DNA from 4 places in the Rahnella sp. RFA10(1/100) genome. Region 1 is predicted to be linked to each of the others. Evidence: predicted binding sites of a transcription regulator. Region 1 holds the regulator's gene; each other region holds the start of a gene.
What was found. Region 1 encodes CRP, which controls carbon source genes, mostly activating them, when cyclic AMP is high. Its sites were predicted from a motif close to ATGTGANNNNNNTCACAT; they were not measured.
Positions count from the first base shown of each region.

Region 2: a site for CRP is predicted at 5,689-5,706, ahead of rbsD (D-ribose pyranase). Genes of this name have one in related genera too.
Region 3: a site for CRP is predicted at 2,656-2,673, ahead of deoC (deoxyribose-phosphate aldolase). Genes of this name have one in related genera too.
Region 4: a site for CRP is predicted at 2,507-2,524, ahead of ETV65_RS07490 (YfcZ/YiiS family protein). Genes of this name have one in related genera too.

Region 1 is NZ_SEWR01000005.1:11,125-19,066, reverse strand. Features, by position in the region: gene ETV65_RS15760 (YccS/YhfK family putative transporter) at 1-1,981, opposite strand, end outside; gene crp (cAMP-activated global transcriptional regulator CRP) at 2,043-2,675, opposite strand; gene ETV65_RS15750 (OsmC family protein) at 3,038-3,445, shown strand; gene ETV65_RS15745 (phosphoribulokinase) at 3,449-4,318, opposite strand; gene ETV65_RS15740 (YheU family protein) at 4,470-4,715, opposite strand; gene ETV65_RS15735 (hydrolase) at 4,712-5,707, opposite strand; gene ETV65_RS15730 (LysE family translocator) at 5,808-6,410, shown strand; gene ETV65_RS15725 (ABC transporter ATP-binding protein) at 6,465-7,942, opposite strand, start outside.
Region 2 is NZ_SEWR01000005.1:346,072-354,013, forward strand. Features, by position in the region: gene asnC (transcriptional regulator AsnC) at 1-435, opposite strand, end outside; gene viaA (ATPase RavA stimulator ViaA) at 457-1,926, opposite strand; gene ravA (ATPase RavA) at 1,929-3,437, opposite strand; gene kup (low affinity potassium transporter Kup) at 3,705-5,573, shown strand; gene rbsD (D-ribose pyranase) at 5,788-6,207, shown strand; gene rbsA (ribose ABC transporter ATP-binding protein RbsA) at 6,215-7,720, shown strand; gene rbsC (ribose ABC transporter permease) at 7,727-7,942, shown strand, end outside.
Region 3 is NZ_SEWR01000003.1:598,948-606,889, forward strand. Features, by position in the region: gene deoB (phosphopentomutase) at 1-123, opposite strand, end outside; gene deoA (thymidine phosphorylase) at 212-1,540, opposite strand; gene deoC (deoxyribose-phosphate aldolase) at 1,631-2,410, opposite strand; gene ETV65_RS13225 (TatD family hydrolase) at 2,959-3,744, opposite strand; gene ETV65_RS13230 (patatin family protein) at 3,741-4,973, opposite strand; gene ETV65_RS13235 (DUF1328 domain-containing protein) at 5,187-5,348, opposite strand; gene osmY (molecular chaperone OsmY) at 5,670-6,263, opposite strand; gene prfC (peptide chain release factor 3) at 6,696-7,942, opposite strand, start outside.
Region 4 is NZ_SEWR01000002.1:144,636-152,577, reverse strand. Features, by position in the region: gene fadJ (fatty acid oxidation complex subunit alpha FadJ) at 1-403, opposite strand, end outside; gene fadI (acetyl-CoA C-acyltransferase FadI) at 400-1,713, opposite strand; gene ETV65_RS07490 (YfcZ/YiiS family protein) at 2,046-2,378, opposite strand; gene fadL (long-chain fatty acid transporter FadL) at 2,796-4,073, shown strand; gene mlaA (phospholipid-binding lipoprotein MlaA) at 4,141-4,908, opposite strand; gene ccmI (c-type cytochrome biogenesis protein CcmI) at 4,943-6,157, opposite strand; gene ETV65_RS07470 (cytochrome c-type biogenesis protein) at 6,154-6,639, opposite strand; gene ETV65_RS07465 (DsbE family thiol:disulfide interchange protein) at 6,636-7,187, opposite strand; gene ETV65_RS07460 (heme lyase CcmF/NrfE family subunit) at 7,184-7,942, opposite strand, start outside.

The DNA.
Region 1 (7,942 bases):
GCCGCAGGTGGCGTTCCATTTCGGTCAGCGGCATATCCGGATGAAGTTCCGGCGCATTAAACAGATTATTCTCGCTGCCCGGCCCGTCATAGAGCAGTCGTTGCTGGCAGCTTTGCAGTGCGATTTCGCAGGTCTGCAAATATTCCGTCGCCAGTTTTTCCGGCAACATATAATGTTCGCGTGCGAGGATTGTCATCGCGTTGATATGTTCGACCACAAACTGGCTGTGTGTCACCCATAACCGCATGTCTGCCAGATAATGCGAGTTAAAGCCGGGCTCCTGCATCGCCTGGTTTAAAGAAGTGAACAGCTTATTGTGCGCCTGATTGACCCGCATACGGGTATACGCCAGTTTTGCGGTGTCGGGGTTTTCCTCAAGCAGCAGACGGATAGCGTCCTGATACGTTTCCAGCGCCTGATGCGCGTTCTGGCGCAGCAAACCGCTTTGCCATTGCGGCCATAGCCAGAGGGTGCCACCGAAGGCCAGCGCACAGCCGAGCAGCGTATCGACCAGTCTTGGTATCAGAAAATGCACACCGTTCATCGCCAGTAGTTGCAGGGTATACACTGCCGTCACCGTCATGCCGACCATCGCCAGCCCGTAATTTTTGCGTAAAACCGTATAGGACAACAAGGTGATCAGCAGCATGCACAGCAGCGTGGTGCTTTCCGGTAGCGCCAGTTTTAACAATCCTGAAGCAATCAGCAAACCGGCCAGCGTACCGAGCGCACGGTGCTGGATCCTGACCCGCGTGGCGTTATAGCCGTTCTGGCTGACCAGCATGATAGTCAGCAAAATCCAGTACGGTTTGGGCAAATTGAAGAACAGCCCCAGGCTGCTGCCAATCGCTAAAATAATGCCCAGACGCGCGGCATTACGCAGGGCCACGGATTTGAAAGAAAGATAGCTTTTTAGCGCAGTCCAGAAGGGCAGACGTGGCTGGGTGCTCATCAGATCGCGCCGGTATAACGGGCGCTGGGTCCGCAGCAGGCGCGCAATGCGGCTGAAATGGTAATAACAAAACTGGCCAACCGGATTGTCCGGGTTACGCGCGGCGATTTTCTCCAGCGCAGCCAGCTCATTGGCCATGGTAAAGCGCTCAGATAAACGGTGATAAAGAATATCGCCGGCAATCACCCGAAGACGGGTGGAAATCACCTGCGCATTGCGGCGGATTACCGCTTCTGCATGGCTTTCCTCAACCAGTTTCTGTACTTCCTCCGGCTGATGCAGGCTGACGGTAATGTGCTCCTGCAAATCGAGAGCAACCTGAAAAAGCTGAAACAGTCGCTTATGGTGATGATGATGTCCGTGTTGTGGCAGCATGTGTAATTGCTGATAAAGCAGGGCAATCAGATCGATAACCTGCTGCTGACGGGTAAGTAATGGCGGCAACGCCGTCTCGGGATCGGTATGTTGCGTCAGCAGACTGTACTTGGCCTCGAAATAATCCGCGAGTTGCAGATAAAGCTGGCTGAGCGTTTCGCGCATAGGCTGTTCTTGCGAAATACGAAACCACACCCAGTTAAACACCCCGTACCAGGCTGTGCCTGCTGCGAACAGCACCGGTGCCTGCCACATCGGGCGCACACCGACCATACTCAGCGTGAAAATAGTGGCTACCAGCGCGCCGGGTAACAGGCGCGCATGTAACGGGCTGATTTCACCGGTAACGCCGAGCAATAACGCCAGCGATAGCATGATCAGCGGCAGCGGAACGTACCAGTTTTCCAGCATCAGTTGCAGCAGAATGCTGCTCACGGCAAACAGTGAACCGCCGACGATCAGACGTTTGAAAAAGCGTTTGTGCGGGGTATCCAGACCGGCGATGTTACAGCAGGCCGGGCAGAGGGAAAACAGCAGACCCATTTGCAAGTTGCCAAACAGCCAGCAAATGCCAACAGGCAGGCACAACACCAGCGTCTGGCGCAGCGCGTAATTCACTTCAGGATGGTAAAACAGTTTTCGCCATAACGTCATGGGTAAAGCTTAGCCCATAAAAAAGGCGCGACAGTATTCTGCCGCGCCAATTTTCGAGGGATTAACGTGTGCCGTAAACGACAATCGTTTTCCCGTGTGCGGAGATCAGGCTCTGATCTTCCAGCATTTTGAGGATTCGTCCGACTGTTTCACGTGAACAACCGACGATTTGGCCAATTTCCTGACGGGTAATCTTGATTTGCATCCCGTCCGGATGGGTCATTGCATCAGGCTGTTTAGCCAGGTTGAGCAACGTTTGAGCGATACGACCGGTTACGTCGAGGAAGGCAAGGTTGCCGACTTTCTCTGACGTCACTTGCAGACGGTTGGCCATCTGCGCGGAGAGACGCATCAGAATATCCGGGTTAACCTGAATCAGCTGGCGGAACTTTTTATACGAAATTTCAGCCACTTCACAGGCAGTTTTAGCACGTACCCAGGCACTACGTTCCTGACCTTCTTCGAAGAGTCCCAGCTCACCGATGAAGTCACCTTGGTTAAGGTAGGACAGTATCATTTCCTTGCCTTCTTCATCTTTAATCAGGACAGCAACTGACCCTTTCACGATGTAGTAAAGCGTTTCGGCTTTTTCACCCTGGTGAATCAGCGTACTTTTAGAAGGATACTTATGTATATGACAGTGAGACAGGAACCATTCAAGAGTCGGGTCTGTTTGTGGCTTGCCGAGAACCATTAGCTATTATCCTCTGTTGTTATCGCTGCCCAAAATCACAGGGCTCAGAGTTCCCTGTATGGCACTTCAAATCCAAAGCGCCCTTTCAGCATATAACTCCCCAGAAATGCTGCAAGCGGATGTCGGAGTGCAACAGCCTGTTTATTGCTGTTAACACCGTGGGTTCTGTTCTTAAACCGCAAAAACCGTCACCGCAATTTACTGGAAAGTATGTTTCGGCTTTGTTTGTAGCACAGGTTTGAGATGCTGTCTTCTGTTGTCTCGCTTCAGCATGATGGCGATCGGGTTACGTTGCCAGATTTTGGTCTAAAGGGTACTCTGAGAGCAGATTTCTAAAAGTTTATTCACCGGGAGAATAGTTCATGCACGCACGTGTCAAATGGGTTGAAGGGCTGACCTTTTTAGGTGAGTCAGCGTCGGGTCATCAGATTTCAATGGATGGTAACGCGGGCGATAAAGCCCCAAGCCCGATGGAAATGTTACTGATGTCCGCAGGCGGCTGCAGTGCAATTGACGTGGTATCTATTTTACAGAAAGGCCGTAATGACGTGCGTGATTGTGAAGTGAAGCTGACTTCACAACGCCGCGAAGAAGCGCCGCGTCTGTTCACGCATATCAATCTGCATTTTATCGTCACCGGTAAGGATCTGACCGATAAGATTGTTGAACGTGCGGTCAGCCTTTCTGCCGAAAAATACTGTTCAGTGTCTCTGATGTTGGGTAAAGCGGCCACCATCACCCACAGCTTTGAAGTGATTGCAGCGGAATAAAGTTTACTCGATTTTCTTACCTTCCATCAGGCGCTGCACCAGTGGCGCCATGATCAGCTCCATCGCCAGCCCCATTTTCCCACCTGGTACCACCAGCGTTTTGATGTGCGAGATAAATGACCCCTGCAACATTGCCAGCAGATAGGGGAAATCGATGTCGTCCAGTCCCTGGAAATGGATCACCACAAAGCTTTCATCCAGTGACGGAATGGCTTTTGCTGCGAACGGGTTTGAGGTGTCGATAGTCGGCACACGCTGGAAGTTGATGTGGGTGCGGGAAAACTGCGGCGTAATGTAGCTGATATAATCATCCATCGAACGCACGACGGAATCCATCACTGCTTCACGTGAATGGCCACGCTCCCCGGTATCGCGCACCAGTTTCTGGATCCACTCCAGGTTAACGATAGGCACAACGCCGACCAGCAAATCGACCTGGGCGGCGACATCAATTTTGTCTGTCACTACACCGCCGTGCAGGCCTTCATAGAATAAGATATCCGTTGGTTCCGGCAACGCCTGCCATGGCGTAAACGTGCCCGGCACCTGATTATAGGGAACCGCTTCGTCATAAGTATGCAAATACTTACGTGAACGGCCGGTGCCGGTTTTGCCATATTCGATAAAGCTTTTTTCCAGCAAACCAAAGTCATTGGCTTCCGGCCCGAAATAACTGATGTGGCGCCCGAGATCGCGTGCCTTACGGATCGCCGCATCCATTTCAGGACGGGTGAAATGGTGAAAACTGTCGCCTTCCAGCTCCGCAGCGCGTAAGCCAAGCTGTTGAAATATTTTACGAAACGCCACGCTGGTGGTCGTGGTGCCTGCACCGCTCGAACCGGTAACGGCAATAACAGGATGTTTGGCTGACATAAATGCTTTTCTCCAGAAAGGGGATACAGGCTGGCGTGACGCGGTCTTTTCTGTGGTTGAAAATGTAGTGCCGTGCTGCGCATAATTAAGCCTATTGTTACCATATTTATTCGCGAAGTGACAGGTTGTCACAACCTGCTTTCGAGCGGCTCTACCCGTCCTGCGGCACTTCTTCCTGCCCGGCGCGGAACTGACCGCGTGGCATAATATTCAGCGTTTCATGCAACTCTGACCATACCAGCACAATATCACCGCTTTTCAGCTGACGTTTCACGTCATCGACTTTTTGTTCCAGCGATCTTTCCTGCTCGCCGTAATCGGTGCCTTCGCGCAATACGAAGGATTCCACCACGCTGGTGAGCAGTTCAGGATCCAGTTCCTGCCAGGGAATAATCACTCTGTTTTTTCCTTAGTCTTATTTTCTAAATAGGGGGCGATCCAGGCCGGAATGCGTTGTTCCAGCCACATTTGGGGGTTACGTATGCTGCCGGACACAAAGCCGACATGTCCGCCATGTTCCGTTAACTGATATTCCACGCAATCCGGTAAATCTTCTGCTTTCGGGATGACGTCGGGTGTCATAAACGGATCGTCTTTGGCGTGGATAATCAGCAGGGGGGTTCTGACCTGTGCCAGTAACGGCAGACCGCTGCACCGGCGGTAATAATCCAGCGCGTCGGTAAATCCGTGCGCTTTTGAGGTAATAGCATCGTCAAATTCACGAAGACGACGCATGGCTTTCAGTTGCGCCAGCGTGACGGGCAATGTCCCAGGGTATTTTGCCAGCTTACGCGAGGCATTGCCTTTGAGCTGACCGAGCAGATAGTGCTGATAAATCCGTGATGAACCGCGTTCCAGCCGGTAAGCGCAAGGTTCCAGCATCAGCGGTGCGGAGACCACCACGGCGGCGCTCAACGTACAATTTTCGCCTTCCTGCCCGAGATAACACGTCAACATATTGCCGCCGAGTGACACACCTACCGCGCCGGTCGGGACTTCGCCATAGGTCTCATTGAGCCAGTGAATGAAAAAGCGGGCATCTTCGGTTTCACCGGAATGATAAATACGCAGCAGCTTATTAGGTTCACCGCCGCATCCGCGGAAATGCATGACCACACCAAGCCAGCCTTTGTCTTTCCACGCCTGCAATAAGCCGTGCGCATACGGGCTGTAAAAGCTGCCTTCCAGGCCGTGAAACAGGATCATGCGAGGTTTATGTCGCGCCTGTGCCGGATCTTCACTCCAGGCTAAATCCAGAAAATCGCCGTCCGGCGTATCCAGCCTTTGCCAGTGAGGTTTAAGTGTTGCATGCCGTCTTATCAGTCGCGGGAGTAGCGTCTGGATGTGCGGATTACTGGCCCCGCGTAAGGGGCGAAAGGTTTCAACCATAAGATGAATAAATTTCTCTTAAGAGGCTCTTGTGCGATCAATATCACGCTGTTAGCTTCAATGCTATCGCACATCTTTCGGGTCGGAGAACCCAAATTAAATGGAACCTGGTTTATTTTTATCGATGCTTGGATTTTTATGGGTCGCCGCCATTACCCCCGGCCCGAACAATATGTTACTCACCACGTCTGGCGCTAACTTTGGGTTCTTCCGTTCACTTTGGCTGATGGTCGGCATTATGCTTGGTATGCAAAGTATTTTGCTGCTGGTGGCCTTTGGTGTCGGCGGTCTCATCACGATTTATCCTGCGTTACACCTGTTTCTCAAAATCGCCGGTAGCCTGTATCTGCTGTGGCTGGCGTGGAAGATTGCAACGTCTGCCTATGAAAAACTGGAAACCGGTGCGCCGCCGCCAAAACCGATCCGTTTGTATCAGGGCTGGTTGCTGCAATTTCTTAATCCGAAAGCCTGGCTGATGGGACTGGGTGCGGTCGCGAGCTTCAGTCTGGCGGGCGCCGCCTATAATCCTTCGATTGCCGGTATCAGCCTTGGGATGTTCCTGGTGAACCTGGTATCGGGCATTATCTGGCTTGGCTTCGGCACGGTGATTGGTCGCCTGCTGCGCAGCAAGCGTGCGTGGTACACTTTTAACATTGCGATGGGTATTCTGACCGCCGCCTGTGTGCTGTTAATCTGGCATTAATTTACAGACCAAAAAGGAGCCATCACGGCTCCTTTCCCGTTTGTGAGCATACGATCAGCTGTCGATATCAAAAGTTTTAGACATTTCTTCCAGTTGTTCCTGGGCATCGAGCCAGGTCATTTCAGTCTCTTCCAGCGCACCTTTCACTTTGGTCTGCTGTTGCAGACACTCCGTGAGATCGGCCTTACGGCTGATGTCATAAATGGCGGAGTCGGCCAGACGGGCTTCAATTGCTGCCAGTTCGGTACCCAGTTTCTCCATCTGTGCTTCCAGCCTGGTGATTTGCTTGCGCAGTGGCTGAGTCTGGTTGCGGAAATCGGCTTCGCGACGTTTCTGATCTTTACGCGATTGCGCACTGTTAACGCCGCCGTCTTTAGCCGGTGCATCCTGCTGGCTTTCCTGACGCTGAATGTCCACCAGCCATTGCTGATAATCTTCCAGATCGCCGTCGAACTGTTCCACTTTGCCGCCGTGTACCAGATACAAATCGTCAGTAGTGGAACGCAATAAGTGGCGGTCATGCGACACGACAACCATCGCACCCTCAAAGTCGATCAGCGCTTCGGTCAGTGCCTGACGCATGTCGAGATCCAGGTGGTTGGTCGGTTCATCAAGCAGCAGCAGGTTAGGGCGCTGCCAGACAATCAGCGCCAGCACCAGGCGCGCTTTTTCACCGCCGGAGAACCGCCCGGTAGGATCCGTCACTTTATCGCCGTGGAAACCAAATCCGCCGAGATAATCGCGCAATTGCTGTTCGGTTTCTTTATTCGCCAGACGCACCAGATGTTGCAGCGGCGAATCTTCTGCGCGCAGGAACTCCAGCTGATGCTGAGCGAAATAACCGAGTTTGACGCCTTTCGCCAGCCCAATGTCCCCGTGAAGCGGCGGCATGGTTCCGGCCAGCAGTTTGATAAGCGTCGATTTACCTGCACCGTTACGGCCGAGTAAACCGATACGTGAACCCGGCACCAGATTCAGTTTGATCGACTCCAGAATCGTGGTGTCGCCATAACCGGCGCTGACCTTTTCCATCCGCAGCAGCGGATCGGGCAAGCTTTCCGGTGAGCGGAAGCTAAAATGAAAAGGATTGTCTACGTGCGCCGGGGCTATCAGCTCCATGCGCTCCAGCATTTTAATACGGCTCTGCGCCTGTTTGGCTTTGGTCGCCTGCGCCCGGAAACGATCGATATAACTTTGCAGATGCGCCACTTTTTCCTGCTGACTTTCAAACAAAGCCTGCTGTTGCGACAGTTTGGTCGCACGCTGGCGTTCGAAAGACGAGTAGTTACCGGTGTATTCGTTCAGCGTCTGCTGTTCGATATGCAGTATTTTATCGACAATAGGATCCAGAAAATCACGGTCATGAGAAATCAGCACCAGCGTGCCGGTGTAGCTTTTCAGCCACTTTTCAAGCCAGATCACCGCGTCTAAATCCAGGTGGTTGGTCGGTTCGTCAAGCAGCAGTAAATCGGAACGACAAATCAGCGCCTGCGCAAGGTTGAGACGCATGCGCCAACCGCCGGAGAAGGATT
Region 2 (7,942 bases), 330 kb from region 1:
GTTCTGCAGAGAGATCAGGGTCTCGGTTGACTGGATCTCATCAATTGTTTGGATCTTGTTGATAAGTACATGCTGAAGGGAATCAATCGAACGACACATGATCTTGATGAAAATACTGTAATGCCCGGTGGTGTAATAGGCTTCAACCACTTCTTCTATATTCTCAAGCTTTTTCAGGGCAGAGGGGTAATCCTTGGCACTTTTTAAAATGATGCCAATAAAACAGCATACGTCGTAACCCAGCTGTTTGGGATTGACGGTAATATGCGCACCGGTAATGATGCCTGCCTGCTTCATTTTCTCTACGCGTACGTGGATCGTCCCCGGACTGACAGTAAACAATTTTGCCAGTTCGGCATAAGGCGTACGGGCATTGTCCATCAGGGCGTTGAGGATCCCGCGATCAAGCTCATCGAGCTGGTAAATTTCAGTCATGGTCATCTTTCTCTTGTGGGCTTAATTTCTCTGCCAGCGTCGCTGTACGCGGCTTTTAACCCCGGTATCAAAGCGCCAGATATGATCGAAAATTCGCAGGATGCCGGGCTTACCATAGTGTGACATTGCCAGGGCATGAAAGCGGTGATGTTTTTCGCGCTGCAGTGATCTGACCTTCATTTGTACTTCATCTGGCAACCGCTGGGCGATAAAGTCCGAGATCACCACGGCATCCGCATCTTCCCACTGCGGAGAAGCAAGTTTATCCAGTGTGGCATTCAGGCAGGCTGCCAGATCGGTACCGCCGCGAAAATGTTGTCCCAGAAAGCGCAGCGCCTGATCCAGGCCACCGTTAGATGTCAGTTCATAATGGATCACTTCACTGGCAAATAACATGATGTAACATCGGCGGTTATCCGCCAGAGCGATCTTCAGTAATGCCAGACAGAATGCTTTGGCGCACTGTTCGTTAAAGCCGCCCATGGAACCGGACGTATCGACGCAGACCACAAAAGGCCCGCGCGGTTGCGGTTCCTGCTGCTGATAGACCACCGGCCGTTTGACCACTTTCTCACGCCAGACATCCCCTTGCAGGCGATATGTCATCAAACGCTTTTCCAGCAAGCGACGATAGAATTCATATTCCATCTCAGGCAGCCCCAGCGTCACCAGCTCCGTCGGCATGAGGCGCAAAATATCATCGCTCTGATGAATGCCGTTCACTTCTTCCGGCACTATCGCGGGTTCGCGCACCATCAGCCGGTGCGTTTCCATTTTTGCATCTTCATGTGGACTGGTTTTGGCCGTCTGGCTGCGGCCCAGTTGTTCGGCCAGATGCATCAGTTCAGGCTGCTGCTGAAGGAAAGCGCCAAACCGTGCCAGTGACTGAATATCACCCCGCAGCCGCTTCCCTTTACTCATGTCCCACAAACGTCCGGCGGCAGTATCGTTCTCGGCTAATAAAGGGGATAACTCGCTGCTGAGCTGCAGACGTTGCAGCAATTCTTCCTGCAATTGCTCCTGTTCCTGTTCGAGCAACTGATGATGAACGTTCACCGTCTGGAAGGTCAGGTTCAGGCGCCAGCGCTGAAGGAATAAAGTATGAAAGCTATTGCCGGTTTTTGACGTACGCGAAGCTTCATTATTTTCCTGTAAGGTACGGGCTTCTGTAGCAAATGGAGAACTGAGTTGCACCAGTTCATCGATGAGGGAAGCGAGACCGGACTGAAAAGACGTGGCATCAAGCTGCTGACAGTGCTGGTAAAGGTAGAATTCTTTGGCCAGCTCATGAGGAACCGGCGTTTCGTGGATCCTCTGGCGCAGGCGCAATTTCCATTCCGGAAGATCCCGGGTTAATGCACGCTTCAGACGGGGAAATTTCTCGAAGAAAACGACCAGTGCAGGCGCCGCCAGCAAGCCGACAATCAGTTCTTCAATCAGTTCGGCTTCGCTGATCGCCAGCAGCAGATCCAGTGACTCGAGACTGAACATGATCAGTGACCGCTGAATGTCTGTTGCTGATGACGCAACTGTTCAGCCACCTGCAGCAGGCTGGCTTCAATTTTTGCCATCCATTCAGCCGGAACAAACAGGCAGTTTTGCTGCTGGCTGAATTCATGCCTCTGCTGCGCCAGTTTTGCGGTCAGGTCATTGAGCATATTTTTCATTTCGTCGGGAACAGCAATATGCGCATGGCCGGGCAGTGTCAGTGGTGTGCTCTGACGGCTCACATCCAGCACCAGAATTTGCTGTTTGTCATCGATTTCCAAATCCACGGTTTGTACAAAACCAATCCCGTTGAGTTTGGCTTTCATTACGCCCCCTTTATTGAGCCATTCTTCCAGGATGCTGCGTTCGAATAATAAGTGTGTGACTTTTATTTCATGCAGGTGCAAAGGCGTTTGCAATAACAAGGTCAGATTGGGGGTATTGAGTGATTCTGGCAGGCTGTATTGTGGCTTACGGCTGAAAATCCCGGCTTTCTTACTCAGTTTGATTGACTGACGCGTGCTCTGTTGTTGCTGATGTTGCATCCACTGCTGATTAAGCTGCTGGATTTTCATCAGCAATGCCTGCTGCTGATAAGCCTGCTCAGTGATGAGTTGCTCAATCTGATTGTGCAGGAGGTTATACGTATTGAGATCATGCCATAAACAATCTTTCAGCAGGATCAGATCCACCGGGGTAATCGCTTTTCTGCCACTGAAAAATGCACAGGCCTGCAACAGGCGCAGGGCTTTTTTCCAGCGACGGTCAGAAACATAAGGGGCAGTATCCAGGGCATCAAGGCGCTGGCGCAGCTGGAAGATCAGCTCAAAGCAACTGTCTGAAAGATTGACTTTGTCGATCTCCGGCTGCCATTGTTGGTATTCTTCATCACTGATACTCAGAGACTCTGCTACCGGATTAGTGCTTTCATTGTTACGGCTGGTCAGCAGTGAGCGAAAATTTTGCTTATCCTGCACTTTATCCAGCCACAGACGGATCAGCATGCGGTCATACAGTGCCTCAAGACCACCATCAGCTTCGGGTAATTCGTTGGAAGCGCTGACCAGCAGACGTAAAGGTATTGCTTCTTCACGCTCGCCATTACGGAACCGGCGCTCGTTGATGGCGGTCAGAAGCGTGTTGAGAATGGCGGGACCGGCTTTCCAGATTTCATCAAGGAAGACAATTTCAGCTTCCGGCAAATAACCTTCGGTCAGACGCAGATAGCGGCCCTCATCTTTCAGGGCCTGAATTGATAGCGGACCAAAGACTTCTTCCGGCGTGGAAAAGCGTGTCATAAGATATTCAAAAGCGCGGGCATGGCGGAACGCGAATTTCAGGCGACGGGCGATCAGACTTTTTGCAATGCCCGGCGGCCCCAGCAGGAAAACGCTTTCGCCGCACAGGGCGGCCAAAAGGCAAAGTCGTATGGCATCCTGCCGTTCGTACAGGCCATGTTCTAATGCGTTGGCAAGACGGGCTATCCGTTCTGCCAAAAGGGGAGATTGCGCCATACTGTCTCTTTCGGTATCCATTAAGTTATTGAATAGTGTACTGGCTGGTGACGATATTCCACGTTTATTTTTATCGTTATAGCTTGTTGATTACTAAAAATTTTCTATTATCAAAAATGCGACCTCGTTCATAAGAACGCCGGTTTCACTGCGCATTTAAGGGTAGGCAATCTGATTTATTCGTGCATACTGTGCGCCTTTTAGTGGGCATCATAAGTCTGAGCGCACACATCGCTTACGGATGTTCGAGCAAAAAAGAAACGAAATATGAGCACTGAACATAAACGGTCACTCCCAGCAGTAACCCTGGCCGCCATTGGTGTGGTCTATGGCGACATTGGTACCAGTCCTCTCTATACCTTAAGAGAGTGTTTTTCTGGTCATTATGGTTTTAACGTTGAACCCAGCGTCGTTTTTGGCTTTCTTTCTCTGATTTTTTGGATGTTAATCCTCATTGTTTCGCTCAAGTACCTCACTTATGTGATGCGGGCGGACAACGCAGGCGAAGGGGGTATTCTGACGCTGATGTCTCTGGCAGGCAGAAACACGTCGGCGCGAACCACTGCCGTTCTGGTCATTCTCGGCCTGATCGGGGGAAGCTTCTTCTATGGTGAAGTGGTGATCACTCCGGCTATTTCAGTACTTTCCGCAATGGAAGGTCTGGAAATCGCAGCCCCTTCGCTCGATCCTTATATCGTTCCTCTTTCTATTACTGTTCTGACGCTGCTTTTCATTATTCAGAAGCATGGTACCGGCATCGTGGGCAAACTGTTTGCACCGGTAATGTTGCTGTGGTTCCTGACGCTGGCGGTGCTTGGCGTCAACAGTATTATGCAGAATCCTGAAGTGCTGCGCGCCATGAACCCTATGTGGGCAGTTAACTTCTTTATCGAGCATAAGTCGTTCTCCTTCCTGGCGCTCGGTGCAGTGGTTCTGTCGATTACCGGTGTTGAAGCGTTATATGCCGATATGGGCCACTTCGGGAAATTCCCTATCCGTCTGGCCTGGTTCACCGTGGTACTGCCTTCTCTGGTGCTGAACTATTTCGGTCAGGGCGCATTATTGCTGAAAAACCCGGAATCGATTAAGAACCCGTTCTTCCTGCTGGCGCCTGACTGGGCATTAATCCCGTTACTGATTCTGGCAACACTCGCGACCATTATCGCCTCCCAGGCAGTTATTTCGGGCGTGTTTTCCCTGACCCGCCAGGCTGTACGTTTGGGCTATTTACCGCCAATGCGCATTATCCATACGTCAGAAATGGAAGCAGGCCAGATTTACATTCCGGCTATCAACTGGCTGCTTTATTTTGCGGTGGTTATTGTTATCGCCAGCTTCGAGCATTCGAGCAATCTGGCGGCGGCTTATGGTATTGCCGTGACCGGTACGATGGTGCTGACCAGCATACTTTCCTGTACGGTTGCGCTTAAAAACTGGCACTGGAAACCCTTCCTGGTCGGACTTTTACTGATCGGTCTGCTGTTTATGGATATCCCGCTGTTCGCGGCGAATGCCACCAAACTGTTCTCCGGTGGCTGGTTGCCACTGACGCTGGGTTTGTGCATGTTCATCGTGATGACCACCTGGAAGAGCGAACGCTTCCGCCTTATGCGCCGTATGAACGAGCATGGGAATTCCCTGGAGGCGATGATCGCCTCTCTGGAAAAATCTCCGCCGGTGCGTGTTCCGGGAACGGCTGTGTATATGTCTCGCGCCATCAACGTCATTCCGTTTGCATTGCTGCACAACCTCAAACACAACAAAGTATTGCATGAGCGCGTGGTTCTGCTGACGCTGCGCACGGAAGATGCGCCTTATGTGCATAATGTCCGGCGTGTCACCATCGAGCAGCTGTCACCGACGTTCTGGCGTGTAGTAGCCAGTTACGGGTTTAAAGAAACGCCGAACGTGGAAGAAGTATTCCATCGCTGTGGTCTGGAAGGATTACCGTGCCGGATGATGGAAACGTCATTCTTCATGTCGCATGAATCGCTGATCCTGACCAAGCGCCCGTGGTATCTGTACTTCCGTGGGAAACTCTTTATGGCGCTCAGCCGCAATGCCCTGCGTGCGCCCGATCAGTTTGAAATTCCGCCTAACCGGGTGATCGAACTCGGCACGCAGGTGGAAATCTGATCCCCATTTCTGCCGCTCAAAGGGTACCTTCGGGTACCCTGTTTTATTTCTGCTCCTGCCTTTCTTAAACGATAACTCAAATTTCCACGTTGTTTCCGAATCAGTCAGCGAAACGTTTCGACGCTGATCACAATTCCATCACTAGCTCGTTGCCATGTCCGCTAATCTTTATAAACTCTTCAATGAGCGAAACGTTTCGCTGTAGGAGTTCACAATGAAGAAGTCACCGCTGTTAAATGCCGAAATCTCACATGTTATTGCCCGGTTAGGCCACACCGATCAGCTGGTTATTGGCGATGCCGGTCTTCCGGTGCCAGCAGCTTGCCAACGCATCGATCTGGCATTAACCCAGGGAGTCCCCACCTTTTTACAAGTCTTAGAGGTAGTGACACACGAGATGCAGGTTGAGCGGGCTATCCTCGCCGAGGAAATCCAGACTAAAAATCCTCAACTCCATGAAGCGTTGCTCGCCCAATTGACACAACTCGAACAACACCAGGGAAACACCATTGCTTTGGATTACGTCAGCCATGAGGCATTCAAAGCGCAAAGCGAAAAAAGTCGGGCTGTGATCCGCAGCGGGGAATGTTCGCCTTATGCGAACATTATTCTGTGTGCCGGCGTAACCTTCTGAGGCTTTTATGCAACCTTTGCTGCAACTGACAGGCATTGATAAAGCCTTTCCCGGCGTGAAAGCCCTTTCCGGCGCGGCGCTCAGCGTCTATCCGGGACGAGTGATGGCGTTGGTGGGGGAAAACGGCGCGGGCAAGTCCACCATGATGAAAGTGCTGACCGGCATCTATCAAAAAGATGCCGGCTCAGTACGTTTTCTGGGTAAGGAAGCGACGTTCAACGGTCCGAAAGCATCGCAGGAAGCCGGGATCGGGATTATCCATCAGGAATTAAATCTGATCCCTCAACTGACTATTGCTGAAAACATCTTCCTTGGCCGTGAGTTTGTAAACGGTTTTGGCCGTATCAACTGGAAGAAGATGTATGCCGAAGCCGATAAACTGCTGGCGCGCCTGAATCTGCGTTACAAAAGTGACCGGCTGGTGGGGGATTTATCCATCGGCGACCAGCAAATGGTCGAAATAGCTAAAGTGCTTAGCTTTGAATCCAAAGTCATCATTATGGATGAGCCGACCGATGCCCTGACCGATACTGAAACCGCTTCTTTATTTAGCGTTATACGCGAACTGAAAGCTGCCGGCTGTGGCGTGGTGTATATCTCACACCGCATGAAAGAAATCTTCGAAATCTGCGACGACGTGACGGTATTTCGTGACGGGCAGTTCATTGCAGAGCGTCCGGTCAGCGAACTGGAAGAAGACACGTTGATTGAAATGATGGTGGGCCGCCGTCTGGAGGAACAATACCCGCGTATTAATCATGAACGCGGTGCGCTGCGCCTGCAGGTGCGTGATATCAGCGGACCGGGAGTGAACAACATCAGCTTTGATCTGTACAGCGGCGAAATCCTGGGGATTTCCGGTTTGATGGGTGCCGGCCGTACCGAACTGATGAAAATTCTCTACGGCGCGCTACCGCGTAAAAGTGGTTATGTGGCGCTAGATGGCCGCGAAGTGGTGACTCACTCTCCGCAAGACGGGTTGGCAAACGGTATTGTTTACATTTCTGAAGACCGTAAGCGCGATGGTTTGGTGCTCGGTATGTCTGTGAAAGAAAACATGTCACTGACCGCGTTGCGCTATTTCAGTCACACCGGCGGGCGCCTTAAGCATGCCGACGAACAGCAGGCTGTCGGCGATTTCATCCGCCTTTTCAATATCAAAACACCGTCAATGATGCAGACCATCGGCCTGCTGTCCGGTGGTAATCAACAAAAAGTGGCGATTGCCCGTGGATTAATGACGCGGCCGAAAGTTTTGATCCTCGACGAACCGACGCGCGGCGTTGACGTTGGTGCTAAAAAAGAAATTTACCAGCTTATAAACCAGTTCAAGCGCGAAGGGCTGAGCATCATTTTGGTTTCCTCAGAAATGCCGGAAGTGATTGGCATGAGTGACCGGGTTTTGGTGATGCATGAAGGTCATTTAAGCGGTGAATTCCCGATAGAACAGGCTACGCAAGAAGTGTTGATGGCAGCTGCTGTCGGCAAGCAATACGGCGTGACGCAGGAGTAATCAGATATGAGTTCTCAGACATTGCCAGCTAAAAAGCGCTGGATCAGTAAAGAGTGGTTGCTGGAGCAAAAGTCTCTGATTGCACTGCTGGTGTTGATTGCCGTGGTTTCTTCCATGAGCCCGAATTTCTTTACGGTTAACAACCTGTTTAACATCCTTCAGCAGACGTCCGTCAACGCCATTATGGCGGTGGGTATGACGCTGGTGATCCTGACGTCCGGT
Region 3 (7,942 bases), on a different contig from region 1:
GCCACGCGCGCAGGCAGCCGCGATGTGGCCCAATGTGTCAGAACCGGTATCACCAAAGCGCCCGGCATCTTCACTGGCACCGATACCGAATGAGTCTAACACCATGATAAATGTACGTTTCATTTTGCTCTCCTGCGAATGGTTACGCATTGGGTCACGCGGAACTGCCGCGCACCTGATCAATCTTAAATGGGGGCGATGTGGCCTGAAATCAAGCGTTACTGCCGATCCGACGGTAAATCACCGGCGTGCTTTCCGGCGCGTTGTCGCTCAGGACAATCGCCGCACGCACTTCCTGCGCCGCCTGCTGCCAGGCCGCTTCACTGTTGGCGTGGATCATCGCCAGTGGCTGACGGGTATCCACCTGCTGGCCCAGTTGTGCCATATGGGTCAGACCGACGCTGTAGTCGATGGCATCGCTGGCGCGGCGACGTCCGCCCCCCAGTGACACGACGGTCATGCCCAGCGCACGGGTGTCCATCGCACTGACAATCCCGTTGCCTTCGGCATAAACCGGTTTGCTCAGCGTGGCCTGTTGCAGATAACGATCGTAATTCTCGATGAAATCGGCCGGGCCTTTCTGGGCAGCAATCATGCGGCCAAAGACTTCGGCGGCTTTGCCGTTATCCAGCACAGCCTGCAACTGGCGGCGGGCGTCGGCGTCATCTTTTGCCAGACCGCCGGACAGCAGCATTTCAACACACAGCGCCATGGTGACTTCCAGCAGGCGCGGATTACGGTATTCACCTGTCAGGAAGCGCACGGCTTCACGCACTTCAACCGCATTACCGGCGCTGGATGCCAGCACCTGATTCATATCAGTCAGCAACGCGGTGGTTTTACAACCCGCACCATTCGCCACATCGACAATCGCCTGCGCCAGATCTTCTGACAGCGAATAAGTCGGCATGAACGCGCCGGACCCCACCTTGACGTCCATCACCAACGCATCCAGGCCTTCAGCCAGTTTTTTGGCGAGGATCGAAGCCGTGATCAGCGGAATGGAATCGACGGTTGCGGTGATATCGCGGGTTGCATAGAAACGCTTATCTGCCGGTGCCAGCGAGCTGGTCTGGCCGATGATTGCCACGCCGACATCCTGAATGATGCTGCGAAAACGGCTGTCATCCGGGAAAATATCGAAGCCCGGAATCGCTTCGAGTTTATCGAGCGTACCGCCGGTATGACCGAGACCACGGCCGGAAATCATCGGGACATAACCGCCGCATGCCGCTACCATCGGGCCCAGCATCAGCGAGGTCACATCACCCACGCCGCCGGTCGAATGCTTATCCACGACCGGACCGTTCAGGCCGAGGCTTTTCCAGTTGAGCACGGTGCCTGAATCACGCATCGCCATGGTCAGCGAAACACGTTCTTTCATAGACATGTCATTGAAATAGATAGTCATTGCCAGCGCGGCAATCTGGCCTTCTGAAACCTGGCTGTCGCGAATACCATTAATGAAGAAACGAATTTCCTCGTCGCTTAAAGGCTGACCGTCACGTTTTTTACGAATAATTTCTTGTGCGAGAAACAAGGTATCCCCCTGCCTGAGCTGAACGCTAAATGTGGATGCGAATACCGGACGCTGTAAAACAGCGCCACGGCATCGGCATAACAACAATGATTAGTAGCTGCTGGTGGCTTTCTGACCCGCGTGACCCAGCGTGGTGAGCAGACTGGCCAGCAGACTGGATGCGCCGAAACGGAAGTGACGTGCGTCAGCCCATTCGCGGCCCAGCAGGCGGTCAGCCAGCGCCAGATATTGCGCAGCGTCTTCAGCGGTTTTCACGCCACCAGCCGGTTTGAAACCGACAGTTTCGCCCACGCCCATCTCTGCAATGACGCTCATCATCAGCTCAGCGCTATGCAGCGTGGCATTTTCAGGCACTTTCCCTGTGGAGGTTTTGATGAAATCAGCCCCGGCTTTGATCGCAATTTCAGACGCTTTGCGGATCAGGGCATCTTGCCTGAGTTCACCGGTTTCGATGATCACTTTCAGCAGGACGTTGGCGGCAGCACAGGCTTCTTTGCATTGTCTGACCATCTCAAAACCAATCTGCTCGTTACCGGCAATCAGCGCACGGTACGGGAATACCACGTCAACTTCATCGGCACCGTAAGCAATTGCCGCACGGGTTTCTGCCAGCGCGATCTCAAGATCATCATTACCGTGCGGGAAGTTGGTCACGGTTGCAATGCGGATGTCCGGCGTACCTTGCTCACGCAGAGTTTTGCGGGCAACAGGAATAAAACGAGGATAAATGCAGACGGCAGCAGTATTTCCTGCCGGGCTCTTCGCCTGATGACAAAGTGCGATCACTTTCGCATCCGTGTCGTCTTCGTTCAGGGTGGTTAAATCCATCAGGTTCAGCGCACGTTGCGCTGCGGCGGTTAAATCGGTCATATAACTCTCCAACAATTTTCAATTCCAGCGACCGGCCAGAACTGAGCATACAGTCATGAATTATTTCCCGCGTTTACCCTCGGGAAAAAAATTCTGCACGGTTGGCGAGCGGACTTGGTTCCTTGAAGATAGCGTGCGTAAGCGGCGTGTAGTGGCTTACGTGGCAACTGAGATCCTTCTCACCGCGCTTGGATTGGCTGACGCCAATACGTTGTGACTATTTGAACACGTCACATCAGGTTCCTGTGTGCAGTATTTCACACAAAATGAAAACCGTTTGCAACGTTGCTTGATGAAATGAGATATAAATCACATTTCATAGCCTTTATGCTCAGTATTCGACCCTTATAAGAGTGTATACCCGAATCATGACAAACGGAGTTCGGGGGATTACACCGCAATCACCCGGCGGCAATCGCGCAGGTAATGTTATAATAATAACATTTTAAAGAGAAATTAAATCGTGAATTACCAGAAAACCTTTTTATGCAGGCTCAGCCGCGTCAATGTGAATGTTATTTAAATCACAATTTAGTCTTTCTCAGGGTTCACAGCGAAGGGAGATTAAAGATGCGTCGGGTATTATCGAGCAATGCGCCGGCAATCTGTTCGGGCGTTTCACTGCGCAGGCTGCACAAAATGTCGAATACATTAGCCGCACGCTCAGGGCGGTTAGGCTGCCCCTGAAAACCCTGCAACGGCATATCGGGCGCATCGGTTTCGAGCAGCAAAGAGGAAAGGGGTAATCCGGCCATCACATGCCGGGTTTTCTGCGCACGCTCATAGCTGATGGTGCCGCCGACGCCTATCGCAAAACCCAGTTTAATAAACGCCTGTGCCTGAGAAAGACTGCCTGCAAATCCGTGTACCACCCCGGTCGCCGGCAGTTTTGCCTGACGCAGCATCGCTGCCAGCTGATCGTGGCTGCGCCGGGAATGCAGGATCACCGGCAGCGTCTCACGTTTTGCCAGAGCAAACTGCGCTTTCAGCAACCGTTGTTGTTGCTCAAATCTCGGCTCTTCCATGTATAAATCCAGGCCAACTTCCCCGACGGCCACCAGATGAGGATCCCGGCGACTGAGCAGCGAATCCAGTAATTCCACGCAACTGTCCTGGTGTTGTGCAACATAAAGGGGATGTAACCCCAGCGCGGCATGCAACGGCGGAAATTTTTTTGCCAGCGAGAGAATGCCGTTAAAACGATCAGACGTGACAGCGGGAACAATAATCTGCCGCACACCAGCCTGTCCGGCGAGGCGCAAACTTTCGGTTTCCGCCCCTGTAAACGGTGGAAAATCGAAATGGCAGTGCGTATCGATGAAGGTGTAACTCACAACTTTTCGCCCTCACTGGATGGATAATTTTCTGATGGCGCGGAGCTTTCCGGTTGTAGCCTGTCTGATGCGGCGCGTTGCGGTGAAGACACACTGACTACGCTGTCTTTAAACGCAGCCGGACGCACTATCCCTCCGTCGGCGACCATGTCCGTCAGCACGGCGGGATCGAGAATGATTTGCTCCGCCGTGCTGGCAGATGCCGCCAACGGGATCACATTTTCTGGCTCGTCCTGCGGCACCACGATCCGTTGCGGACGGCGTGTCACGCGCGGTTCGATCAGCGGATAAGGACGCTCGTTTTCACGCGGTAACAGCCAGTGTGCTGCGGCAGACAAAAAATACCGTCCGCAACGGCGGCCGAGATGGTAATCCTGATTTAGCGCAGGCAGACGGCTACCGAGCGCATGGCTGGCCAGCGGTTTGGGTGGGAAGATTTCAAAAATACGCACATCATCCGGCGGATTCTCAATGAACTGCTGGATACGGTGATAGCTCTCTTCATGATGCTGCATCATGCGCACCAGCTGTTGCAGACTGCTTTCGCTCAGCCATTGTTCCATACGTTTCATCCACTGCGGCGTATAGAACATCGCAGAGGGAACGGTACGGATCACTACAATGGTATCCGCGCCACGGCGATAAGCTTCCTCAACAGGGATCGCATCGCTGATGCCGCCGTCCTGATAGCTGATACCTTCCAGATCCACCCCCAGGCGGTAAAAACCCGGAATAGCGCTGGAGGCTTTGATCACCGGCAGCCAGTTTTCCCGCGTCGGTGAAAAATAATTAGCCGTGTAGTCATCACTGCGACAGGCACACATCAGGAACTCACGGCCATCAATGAGCAACTTTTCTGCGCTTTCCATCGCCAGTGGCATGTTTTTAGCCGTTTCTTCAACCAGCCAGTCGAGATCGATAAGATGTCCGCCCCGCACAAATCGCAGCGGGTTAAAAAACTCAGGACTGGTGGTATAACGGGTAATCACCCTTCTGGCATAGCCGGGCTGCCCGCAGACAAAGGCAGAGAGATTTTGCGCACCCGCAGAGGTACCCAGATATAAATCAAAGGGGTTGAAACGCGCGCGCTGAAACTCATCCAGCACACCTGCCGTAAAAATGCCTCTCTGTCCGCCGCCTTCGCACACCAGGGCAATCTTCCCCGGCGTATAGGGTTTGTACGCCAGCGCTTCTATATTCCCCAGCGTGACAGGTATTCTGTATCCCAACGCATCGTCCTCACGCAAATGGCTCCACCCGGTTAGCCTTCATTTCTGAGCATACCTCGTCTTCCTGCTTTGGGTGAATTTCTTGCCAAAATCGGACGACAAAATCGTTACGTCCTGTTAACGGCCAGGATACCTGCATAAAAAAATCGCCCCCTTCACTGAAGGGGGCGATGTGATTAACTAACGCTTTTTGGCATCACTGAAGTGATGTGGTCAAAGTCGCTTACGACCCGTAAACAGGCTGACCAGGAACAGAATGATACCGACTACGAAGACGATTTTTGCAGCCCAGGCAGCTGTACCCGCCAAACCACCGAAACCAAGAGCCGCCGCGATCAACGCGATGATTAGAAAAATAATGCCCCAACGAAACATAAGCTTCTCCTTTACCCTATTTTCACTTTGCCATTTTAAAAGGTTGTGCCCCGCCTCGGGCCGGACTCACTGTGAAATATTGCCTTCTGACGCTTTATCAACCGGCTACAGCCAGTAACAAAAAAACGAATTACTTAATAAAGGTAGTCGAAAAATGAAAGTGTTAGCGTTTCCGACACGATATTTTTCCCAACTGCAGGCAATTCCGTTCATCCCGAATATTCAGCAGGCACATAAATAAATATAGTTATGCGTTATTCCGAAAATAAAGCGCCCTGCCCTGAGGAGGGCGCTATAGACAACAGCTACAGCAGATGATCGTTACGGTGCGACTTTCAGATCATTTTTGACGCTTTTCACGCCATCAACGGTTTTGGCGACGCTTTCAGCACGGTCAGACTGTGCCTGATCTTTCACGTTACCGGAAAGCTGTACCACGCCGTCGGTAGTTTCAACTTTCACGTTACGTGATGGGACGATGTCATCAGCCAGCAATTTAGCTTTTACAGAGGCCGTGGTCGCGCTGTCACCGGCATAGCCTTTAACGCTTTGATCTTTGCTGTCTTTGGTATGCAGTTTGTCGCTGACGGATTTAACACCTTCAACTTTAGTGGCTACTGCCACAGCCTGCTCAGCTTCAGCCTGTGAACCCACAAAACCGCTCAGCGTGACAACGCCGGAATTGGTCGTGACGGAGATATCGTTGCTTTTAATCGCTTTATCATCTACCAGAGCACTTTTCACTTTTGCTGTGATGGCACTGTCGCCCATGTAGTTATCAACTTTCTTCATGGAACTATCGATTTTTGCACCTGCGCTATCTGTAGTCGTCGTTGCAGCCAAAGCGCTACCGCTCATCAGTGCGGTACCCAGAACTACAGCCATCATGGAATAGGCAAATTTAGAATTTTTCATCGATTTCTTCCTTTCGGTTTATGAGCCTTGATTGCGGCTCTACACGTCACATTCTTGGTGACGCCTTCTAACAAATTGTATTGCTGCTGTTTTTACTTTCCTTGTAGCAGAGTACATCGTTTTATTCTGGCTTATGATCGCCATACGACATAACACTCTGCAACGTGACTTCAAAGTAGTGCTTTAAGCCACCCGTCCTGAACACACATTTAATATAGTCAAGAATGATCAGATTAGTAGGGAGATCGTCGAATATGGCCTCTAATGCAGACAAGTCTTAGTGCCGGGGGCGGTTTGCGCCCATTTTTCAGCCAGGGCGGTGATTAAATAATCAGGGAGGGTAAGAGGATAAACTGTTCCGGGCAGGCGAAAGGCGAAAAAAAAGACGGCCAATTTACCGTCTTTCTGTTTCAGAACCTGATAATAGAAGAATTAATGTTCGCGGGTTTTGCGGAATTTAACTTCCGGATAACGCTCAGACGCCAGATTCAGGTTCACCATTGTTGGTGCGATGTACGCTAAATTATCACCACCATCGAGCGCCAGATTGGTTTCATTTTTGCGTTTAAATTCTTCGAATTTCTTCACGTCACTGCATTCAACCCAACGGGCAGTCGAGACGTTCACAGATTCATAAATCGCTTCCACGTTGTATTCGCTTTTCAGACGCGCCACCACCACTTCAAACTGCAACACCCCGACCGCACCGACGATTAAATCGTTGTTGGCAATCGGACGGAAGACCTGTACCGCACCTTCCTCTGAAAGCTGTACCAGCCCTTTCAGCAACTGTTTCTGTTTCAGCGGGTCACGCAGACGAATACGACGGAACAGTTCAGGGGCAAAGTTAGGAATGCCGGTGAATTTCATGTTCTCACCCTGAGTAAAGGTGTCGCCAATCTGAATTGTGCCGTGGTTATGCAGACCAATGATGTCGCCAGGATAGGCTTCTTCAACGTGCGAACGGTCTCCGGCCATAAAGGTCAGCGCATCGGAAATCACTACATCTTTGCCGGTACGCACCTGACGCAGTTTCATGCCTTTTTCATATTTACCGGACACCACTCGCATGAACGCCACGCGGTCACGGTGTTTCGGGTCCATGTTGGCCTGAATTTTGAAAACAAAACCGGTGAATTTCTCATCATCGGCTTTCACTTCGCGCAGGTCAGTTTTACGTGGCATCGGCGCAGGCGCCCAGTCCACCAGACCGTCGAGCATATGGTCAACACCAAAGTTACCGAGTGCCGTACCGAAGAAGACCGGTGTCAGTTCGCCCTGCAGGAAAGCCTCATGGTCGAATTCATGCGACGCGCCCTGCACCAGTTCCAGCTCATCACGCAATTGTGCGGCCAGATCTTCGCCAACGGCAGCATCCAGCTCAGGATTGTTCAGGCCTTTGACCACGCGAACTTCCTGAATGGTGTGACCTTTACCGGTCTGGTACAGATACACTTCGTCTTTATAAAGGTGATAAACCCCTTTGAACAATTTACCGCAGCCGATTGGCCAGGTAATCGGAGAGCAGGCGATTTTCAGCTCACGCTCCACTTCGTCCATCACTTCCATCGGGTCACGGATGTCACGGTCGAGTTTGTTCATAAAAGTCAGGATCGGCGTATCGCGCAGACGGGTGACTTCCATCAGTTTACGGGTACGATCTTCGACACCTTTTGCGG
Region 4 (7,942 bases), on a different contig from region 1:
CCAGTTCCAGACCACCGCCGAGACAGGCACCATGAATAGCGGCCACCACCGGCACAGAAAACGAGGCGATTTGAGCCATCACCGTCTGGCCTTTTTGCGCCAGTTCACTGGCCTGGACGGCTGTCTGACAGCCCGAAATCATGGTGATATCCGCACCGGCAATGAATGAATCTGTTTTGCCCGAAATGAGCACCAGACCTTTCAGACCGGGATACTGCTGTGCTTTGTGCAAAATAGCGCTGATTTGCTGAGCAAATTCAGCCTTTAAGGTATTCACTTTTTCGCCGGGAACATCGATGGTGATAATCCCCACATGTTCCGTGGTAAATATCAGTGAAAAAGCAGAGACCGGTTCGGTTGCTTGAGTTTCTGCCGGATTCAGGTTTTCCATAGGTTCTCTCATTGCGCGGCCTCCAGGATCATTGCTGCGCCTAAGCCGCCGGCGGCACAGGCAGTGGTCAGCCCATATTTCCCGCCACGACGACGTAATTCATGCAGCGTCTGGGTAATCATTCGTGCGCCGGTTGCCGCAAAAGGATGCCCGTAGGCCAGTGAACCGCCCAGAACATTGAATTTATCCCAGTCTATTTCGCCAACTGCCTGACTACGGCCAAGTTTTTCACGGGCGAACTCATCACTGGCTAACATTTTGATATTCGCCAGCGTCTGTGCCGCAAACGCTTCATGCATATCGATCAGATCCAAATCGTCCAGCATCAACCCTGCGCGATCCAGCGCCAGCGGCGTGGCGTAGGCAGGCCCGAGAAGCATGTCTTCCCAGACGCCGATAGCGGCAAACGCAAAACTTTTCAGATAGCCGAGAGGTTCAAGGCCCAGTTCACGTGCGCGGGATTCGCTCATCATTAATACCGCCGCGGCACCATCCGTCAGCGGCGTGCTGGTGGCGGCGGTGACGGTACCGTGTTTACGGTCGAAAGCCGGGCGCAATTTGGCATACTGACTGATTTCAGAATTCAGGCGGATGTTGTTATCTTTTTGCAGCACTTCACGGTAAGGCGGAACCTGTGCAGCCATGACCTGCGAGGTTAAATACCCCTGCTCCCATGCCTGCGCGGCCAGCGTATGAGAACGGTGCGCCAGCTCATCCTGCTGCACGCGGCTGATGTTATGGCTTTTCGCCATCTGCTCTGCGGTATCGCCCATGCGCAGACCGGTAGAATATTCAGCCACAGCAGGCGGCACCGGCAGCAAATCGCGCAGTTTGAGTTTGCTGAAAATGGAGAGACGCTGCGACAGCGTACGTGCTTTATTAACATCCACCAGGGCGCGGGCCAGTCGTTTGCTGACACCTATCGGCAATACCGAAGAAGAATCCGCTCCGCCCGCGATCCCGACCTGCACCATCCCGCTCATGATGCTTTCGGCCACGTTAGCAACCGCCTGAAAACTGGTGGCACAGGCACGCGAGACGCTATAGGCATCGGTCGATACATCCATGCCGGTACCGAGCACAATTTCGCGGGCGATATTCGGCGCTTCCGGCATCTGGACCACCTGACCGAAAACCAGCTGGTCGATGTCCTTCGGGTCAATCCCACTTTTTGCCAGCAGCTCACTGACCACCATTTTACCGAGATCGACAGCAGGAATGCCGTGATAGGCGGTGGCCTGTTTAGCAAACGGCGTACGTAAGCCGTCGACAATCGCAATGCGATCGCCCTCACGCGTCACCAGTGGAACGACTTTATTCATACAAGCTCCTGAGAAAAAATAGGGTCTTAAGAGGTCAGACCTGATAACTCAGTTTTAACTATGTATTTACATTTGGCAAAGCGAAAGGGAGTGAAGTGCGAGCAACAGCAAATTTTTCTGAAATAAGAATGAGAAGAAAGGCGGCAGGCAGAAATAGCAGACAAAGAAATACCGCTTATTTAAGCGGTATGACAACTTAGAACTTCCTCTCAATAATTTGAGTCGCAGAATGAGTCACGCGGCAATCAATGCCATTCCGATGAACTGATATACATCAGTAATTCGGTTACGGAGTGCAGCCAACGCATCTGCGGCTCAAAGTATGACGGGGATTATCTCAAGCCTAACTGGAAGATCATCGTTTCAGCCTGGCAGCTAAATGTGAAATCGATATTCAGTTCGACGCCGCCATCCACTTTTTCGATACGGCTGTTGATTTCACATGGCTCAGATTCAACGCCGCGTGCGCGTTCGGTCAGGGCTTGCAGGGTTTCGTTCGCCTGAGCTTCGGTTTCAAAAACACGGCTGTAAGAAGCGGTGCAATCCGTATTGTCCATGATGGTTCCGACATCGACACAGCAGCAGGCTGCGGTTTCTTCCGCACCACATTTGTTGATGGAATGCAGAGGTTGGGTGGATTTAGAGGACATGGTTACGTCAGACATAATTTTCTCCCCGGCATCAGCGGCAACGTCCACCGTCTGGCCTGATTGCGAATAAGGTTTTATTTCCAGCCTGTATTTTACGCCACCGTTCTGACAACACACTAGTGCTTACTTATTATGTGCCTTTCAGGTGATCCAGATCACGTATATGTAAGTAATCGTTTATAACTTCGTCACTGTTCTCACTTTAACGTTTCTTAATTGAACTTTTATTGTTTGTTTTTTGTTAAGTGGATCCAATTTCTTGCATCAAATAAGAAATATCTATGAAACATTATTGCAACTACACCACAGGTCAGACCTATACTTCGCTCACTGGTCTGATTTGTCAGACTGATAACGGACCCTACAATCCCGCGCTCATTGTTACTTGATGTAACATTGTTTGATAAAAAACATAAAATTGAGGTTTTGGTCATGAACCAGAAAAACCTGTTTAAAAGATCTGCTCTGGCAGCTGCAGTGGCAATTGTTTCCTCCAACGTTTATGCAGCAGGTTTTCAGTTAAATGAATATACCGCTGCGGGGTTAGGCCGCTCTTTCTCGGGTGAAGGTGCCATCGCTGATACTGCCGCATCCGGCAGCCGTAACCCGGCAACCATGACCATGTTTGATCGTCCCTCTTTCTCAGCGGGTGCGATTTATGTCGACCCGGATGTCAAAGTAACAGGCAACTCGCCGGTTACAGGCAGGAGCACTGATGCGGATAACATTGCGCCGAATCAGTGGGTGCCTAATATCCACTTTATTATGCCACTCAATGATCAATGGGCGGTCGGTGCATCGGCTACGTCAAACTACGGTCTGGCGACTGAGTTCAGCGATAATTATCCGGCTGGCCCGATCGGCGGTGAAACTGACCTTACCACCGTTAACACTAACTTAAGTGTTGCTTACCGTTTGAACCAGCATTTCAGCTTCGGCCTGGGCTTCGATGCCGTTTACGCGAAAGCGAAAATTCGCCGTACTGCCGGTGAACTGGTGCCGATTCAAACCGGCGGTCTGCTGCCTGCGGATACGGAAGCCGCCAAGCTGAAAGGCAATGAGTGGGGTTACGGCTGGAACGCCGGTATCCTGTATGAAGTGGATGATAATAACCGCTACGGCTTCACCTACCGTTCTGAAGTGAAAATTGACTTCGACGGCGAATACCGTAACGGCATTCCGAAAGCGTTAGGCGGAACGGGTGGCCAGACCGTGCCGGGATCCCTGACCCTGAACTTGCCTGAAATGTGGGAATTGTCCGGTTATAACCGCGTGGCACCAAAATGGGCGATTCACTACAGCCTGGCTTACACCAGCTGGAGCCAGTTCCAGGAGCTGAAAGCGACCGGTTCTAACGGCCAGACGCTGTTCCAGAAAGACGAAGGTTATCATGATGCTTACCGCATCGCGTTGGGTACCACCTATTACTACGACGATAACTGGACGTTCCGTACCGGTATCGCCTTCGATGACAGCCCGGTTCCGGCAGATAACCGCACCATTTCTATTCCGGATCAGGACCGCTTCTGGGTTTCCGCCGGTACGACTTACGCCTTCAATAAAGACGCGTCTGTGGATGTGGGTGTCTCCTATATGCATGGTCAGACCGTGAATATCAGTGAGAAAGTCGCTAACGGTGTACCGAATTACGAATACCAGGCCAAAGGGACCGCCATGCTGTACGGCGCGAACTTTAACTACAGCTTCTGATGAACTGAGTGATACGCCTGATATGAAAAAAGCGCCGGAAGGCGCTTTTTTTGTATGTCCGGAACGGTTATTCCGAGTCGATATCTTTCAGGTCGCCCTGAATCAGTGCCGCGTTCGGATTTTCCTGCGGCGTCAGCTGACCGCCTCTTGCCAGGAAATCATGACGCTGGAAGTAAGCCTCACGTATAAACAGATACGGATCCGAAGAGTTACGGATCAGGCCATCAGAATCGAGCAGTTCCGCACGGGTTTCCACCCCTTCCAGTACCCATTTACCGGCTGACATCCAGAAGGTCAGATAGCTGAGCATCGGATACAAATCATCAACCAGGTCGCCACCTTCGTCACGGACGGTCGCGCTGCCGTAACCTGGCAGAACCACATACGGACCGTAGCCGACGCCGTAATGACCCAGTGTGCTGCCGAAGCCCTGCGCCTCTTCACGCGCCAGTTTCGGGTTCGCCATTCCGGCAACATCGATCAGACCGCCCATCCCTAAAATCGTGTTCAGGAAGAAGCGGTTGAAGTGGATCGCCGCACGGTACGGATCACCTTTCAGCAGGGAGTTAACCATGCTGGCCGGTTCATCCAGATTGCTCAGGAAGTTACTGGTGCCGTTACGCGCCGGTTGTGGCACATAATCACGCCAGGCTACCGCCACAGGCCGCACCAGGTACGGATCCATATAGTTATAGTTGAAATCGAACATCACCCGGTTGAAACCTTCGAGCGGATCAGAACGTCCCTGCTGTTCGCTGTCCGATGATCCGGACGTGCCGGCACAACCGACCAGTAAAACTGTTGCAAACGCCAGCCCAGTCAGGCGTAAGTTCATGGATGTCTCCCTGTTTTTGATCGTCGGTTCCTTATTATGGAACCTGCTGATTAATGTCGATGCTGACCTGGCCTTTACCGGCAAAATCGGTCAGCGGGCTGTCGCCGTACCAGTCACCTGAGGCTGGCGTTGCCAGACCATTTTGTGAAATACGAACGCGTACTTTTAATTGATGCAGCGAAGAAAGCAAGCGTTCCGGCATCATTGCGTTGCTGTCATCGACGGTGGCCGTCAGCGGGAAGCGGCTGAGCGGCAGTTTTTTCACCGCAACCGGCACCGGACTGCTGCCGTCAGTCACTGAAATAAAGACCGTGCCATTTTGCGAAAGTTTCTGCTGAGCCTCAGCAGAAAGCGTGACATTTACCGTCAGTTTAACCTGATCCAGACCGGCTTTCTGTTTTGCCTGCGCAATGCTGGCGTTAACCATCTCCAGGCGTTTGTCACCGGCAGGCAGGATTTTCTGCATAACTTCCCACGCACCAATGGCTTGCGGATAATGCCCCTGTTCATATTCATTATAGGCCAGCAGACTTAACACACGCAGATCACCCTGAGACTTTTCCAGCATACTGCGTAAAAGATTTCCGCCGGTAAGGTTATCCTGCGGATCAGACGAACGGGTTAATACTTCGGCATAACCGAGTTTGACTGACATATCGTCTGGTGCAAGCTGATAGGCATGGGCGTAGGCCTGTGTGGCAGTAGCGGCATTATTGAGCGCCATTCCGACACGGCCAAGCATCACCCAGTCCCGGATATTATCCGGATTTGCCTGCAAATCAGTACGCAATCCGAGCCCTAAATCCTGTACATCCATGGCGGTCAGTGGCACACCGTGATCATCGGCAATCCGCTGACGCAAATCGGGCATACGCTGCATCACCTGATTCCATGCACTGACCTGCCCCAGACCACCGGCATACAGATACACACCCAACGTGATGATCACCAGCAAGATGCCGCCCGGCACCAGCGTCCAGCGTCCAATCGGCTGCATGGCGACGGGCATCTGCCCGGCGGGAATATCCGTCAGTAAGTTTTCCTGTAATTCCTGAATATGCGCCGGGCGCTCGTCGACCACGCCCTGCGCTTCGTCTTCTTCCAGTTCACTCAGGCGATGATGGTAAAATGCTTTGTTCAGCGCATCGCGGGAAGTCTGTTCTGCGCGGTCGCCACGGATAACCGGCACGATAAACAGCGCCAGTGCGATAACCAGCATCACCACAATGCACAGCCAAAAAATGCTCATGATCCTTTCCCGTCACTGTCTTTAAGTAACTGCGCCAGGCGCTGTCTCTCTTGTTCTGACATAGATATGGTTGTGTGTTCAGTGCGCGCAATACCACGGCGGGAACGCATAAAAATCATGCCTGCGCCAATAACGATGACCAGCACTGGCCCGAGCCACAAAATAAAGGTAGAGGGCGTGACCGGCGGTTCGTAAGTGACGAAATTGCCGTAACGCGCCACCATATACGCGACGATTTGCTGTTTGTTCTGCCCTTCGTTCAGTAACTGAAATACCTTGGTGCGCATATCGGCGGCGATAATCGAATCCGAAGCGGCAATATTAGTGTTCTGACATTTCGGGCAACGCAGCTGCGCCGTTATTTCGCGGTAAGCCTGTTCCTGCTCCGGCGATTTGAACTGATACGTGTCGATGGCAGCGAACGCGCTGACACTCAGCAGCATGCCCAGCAGCAAAGCGGGCAGCGATGAAATCAGTTTCATGGGTGACCTCCGTATTTTTTGTACAGCGGCAACACCTCGGTCTGCCAGACCTTTTCGTTTAAGTCACCGGCGTGGCGATAGCGGATAATGCCCTGCCCGTCGATCAGGAAAGTTTCCGGCGCACCATATACGCCCAGATCCAACCCCAGCATGCCGTCGCCGTCATACAGGCTGAGCATGTAAGGATTGCCCAGCGTATTGAGCCAGTTTACCGCTTTCTGCCGGTCATCTTTATAATTGAGTCCGACCACACGTACACCCTTTGCTGCCAGCGTATTCAGATATTCATGCTCAGCCCGGCAGGTCGGACACCACGTCGCCCAGACATTAAGCAGCATCGGTTTACCGTCACGCAGCACCGACTGATCGTAGGTTTTGCCCGCCTGCGCCAGTGATTCCAGTTTGAACACCGGCACCGGTTTGCCGATCAGAGCCGATTCCAGCAGCGTCGGATCATCACCGTTTGCATTGCGGGTCAGCTGCACCAGAAAAGCCGCAGCCAGTGCCAGAAACAGGATCAGCGGAATAAAGAGAAGTTTCCGGTTCATGCTTCTTCCGCCTCCGCCAGACCCTGCTTCCTGAGTTTTTTACTCATGCGATAACGCGGGTCAAGAATACACAACACCCCACCGGCCGCCATAAACAGGCCGCCCAGCCAGATCCAGCGGACAAAAGGTTTGTAGTACAGCCGTACCGCCCACGAACCGTCGTCCAGTTCTTCGCCGAGCGCCGCATACAGGTCGCGCGCCAGATTGCCGTCGATCGCCGCCTCAGTCATCATACTGCGCGCCACGCTGTAGAAGCGTTTTTCCGCATGCAGCGTAGTGATTTTTTTGCCGTTCTGCGTGACATCAATGTTCGCCTCACCGCCGGTATAGTTCGGTCCGGTGATGTCACGGACATCGCGGAAAATAAAGTGATAATCATGAATATCCACGGTATCACCGGACTTCATGCGCACATCACGTTCAACGCTGTAATTCTGGCTGAAGGCGATGCCGATCACCGTCACCGCGACCCCGAGGTGCCCGAGCACCATCCCCCAGTGGCTGCGGGAAAGTTTGGTCAGACCGCGCCAGAACGAGTGACGGTGCGTGGCACGCTCGTGCAGTTCCATCAGCGTCAGCACAATGACCCACACCGACATCAGCATACCCACTACGGTCATGCCGACGATTTTATCCTGCAACAGCCACGGCAGAAGAATTGACAGCACCAGCGTCACCACCAGCGCCACGCCCAGACGACGCCACAGTTTGCTCGGCTCATCGCGACGCCAGCGCACCAGCGGGCCAATACCTAA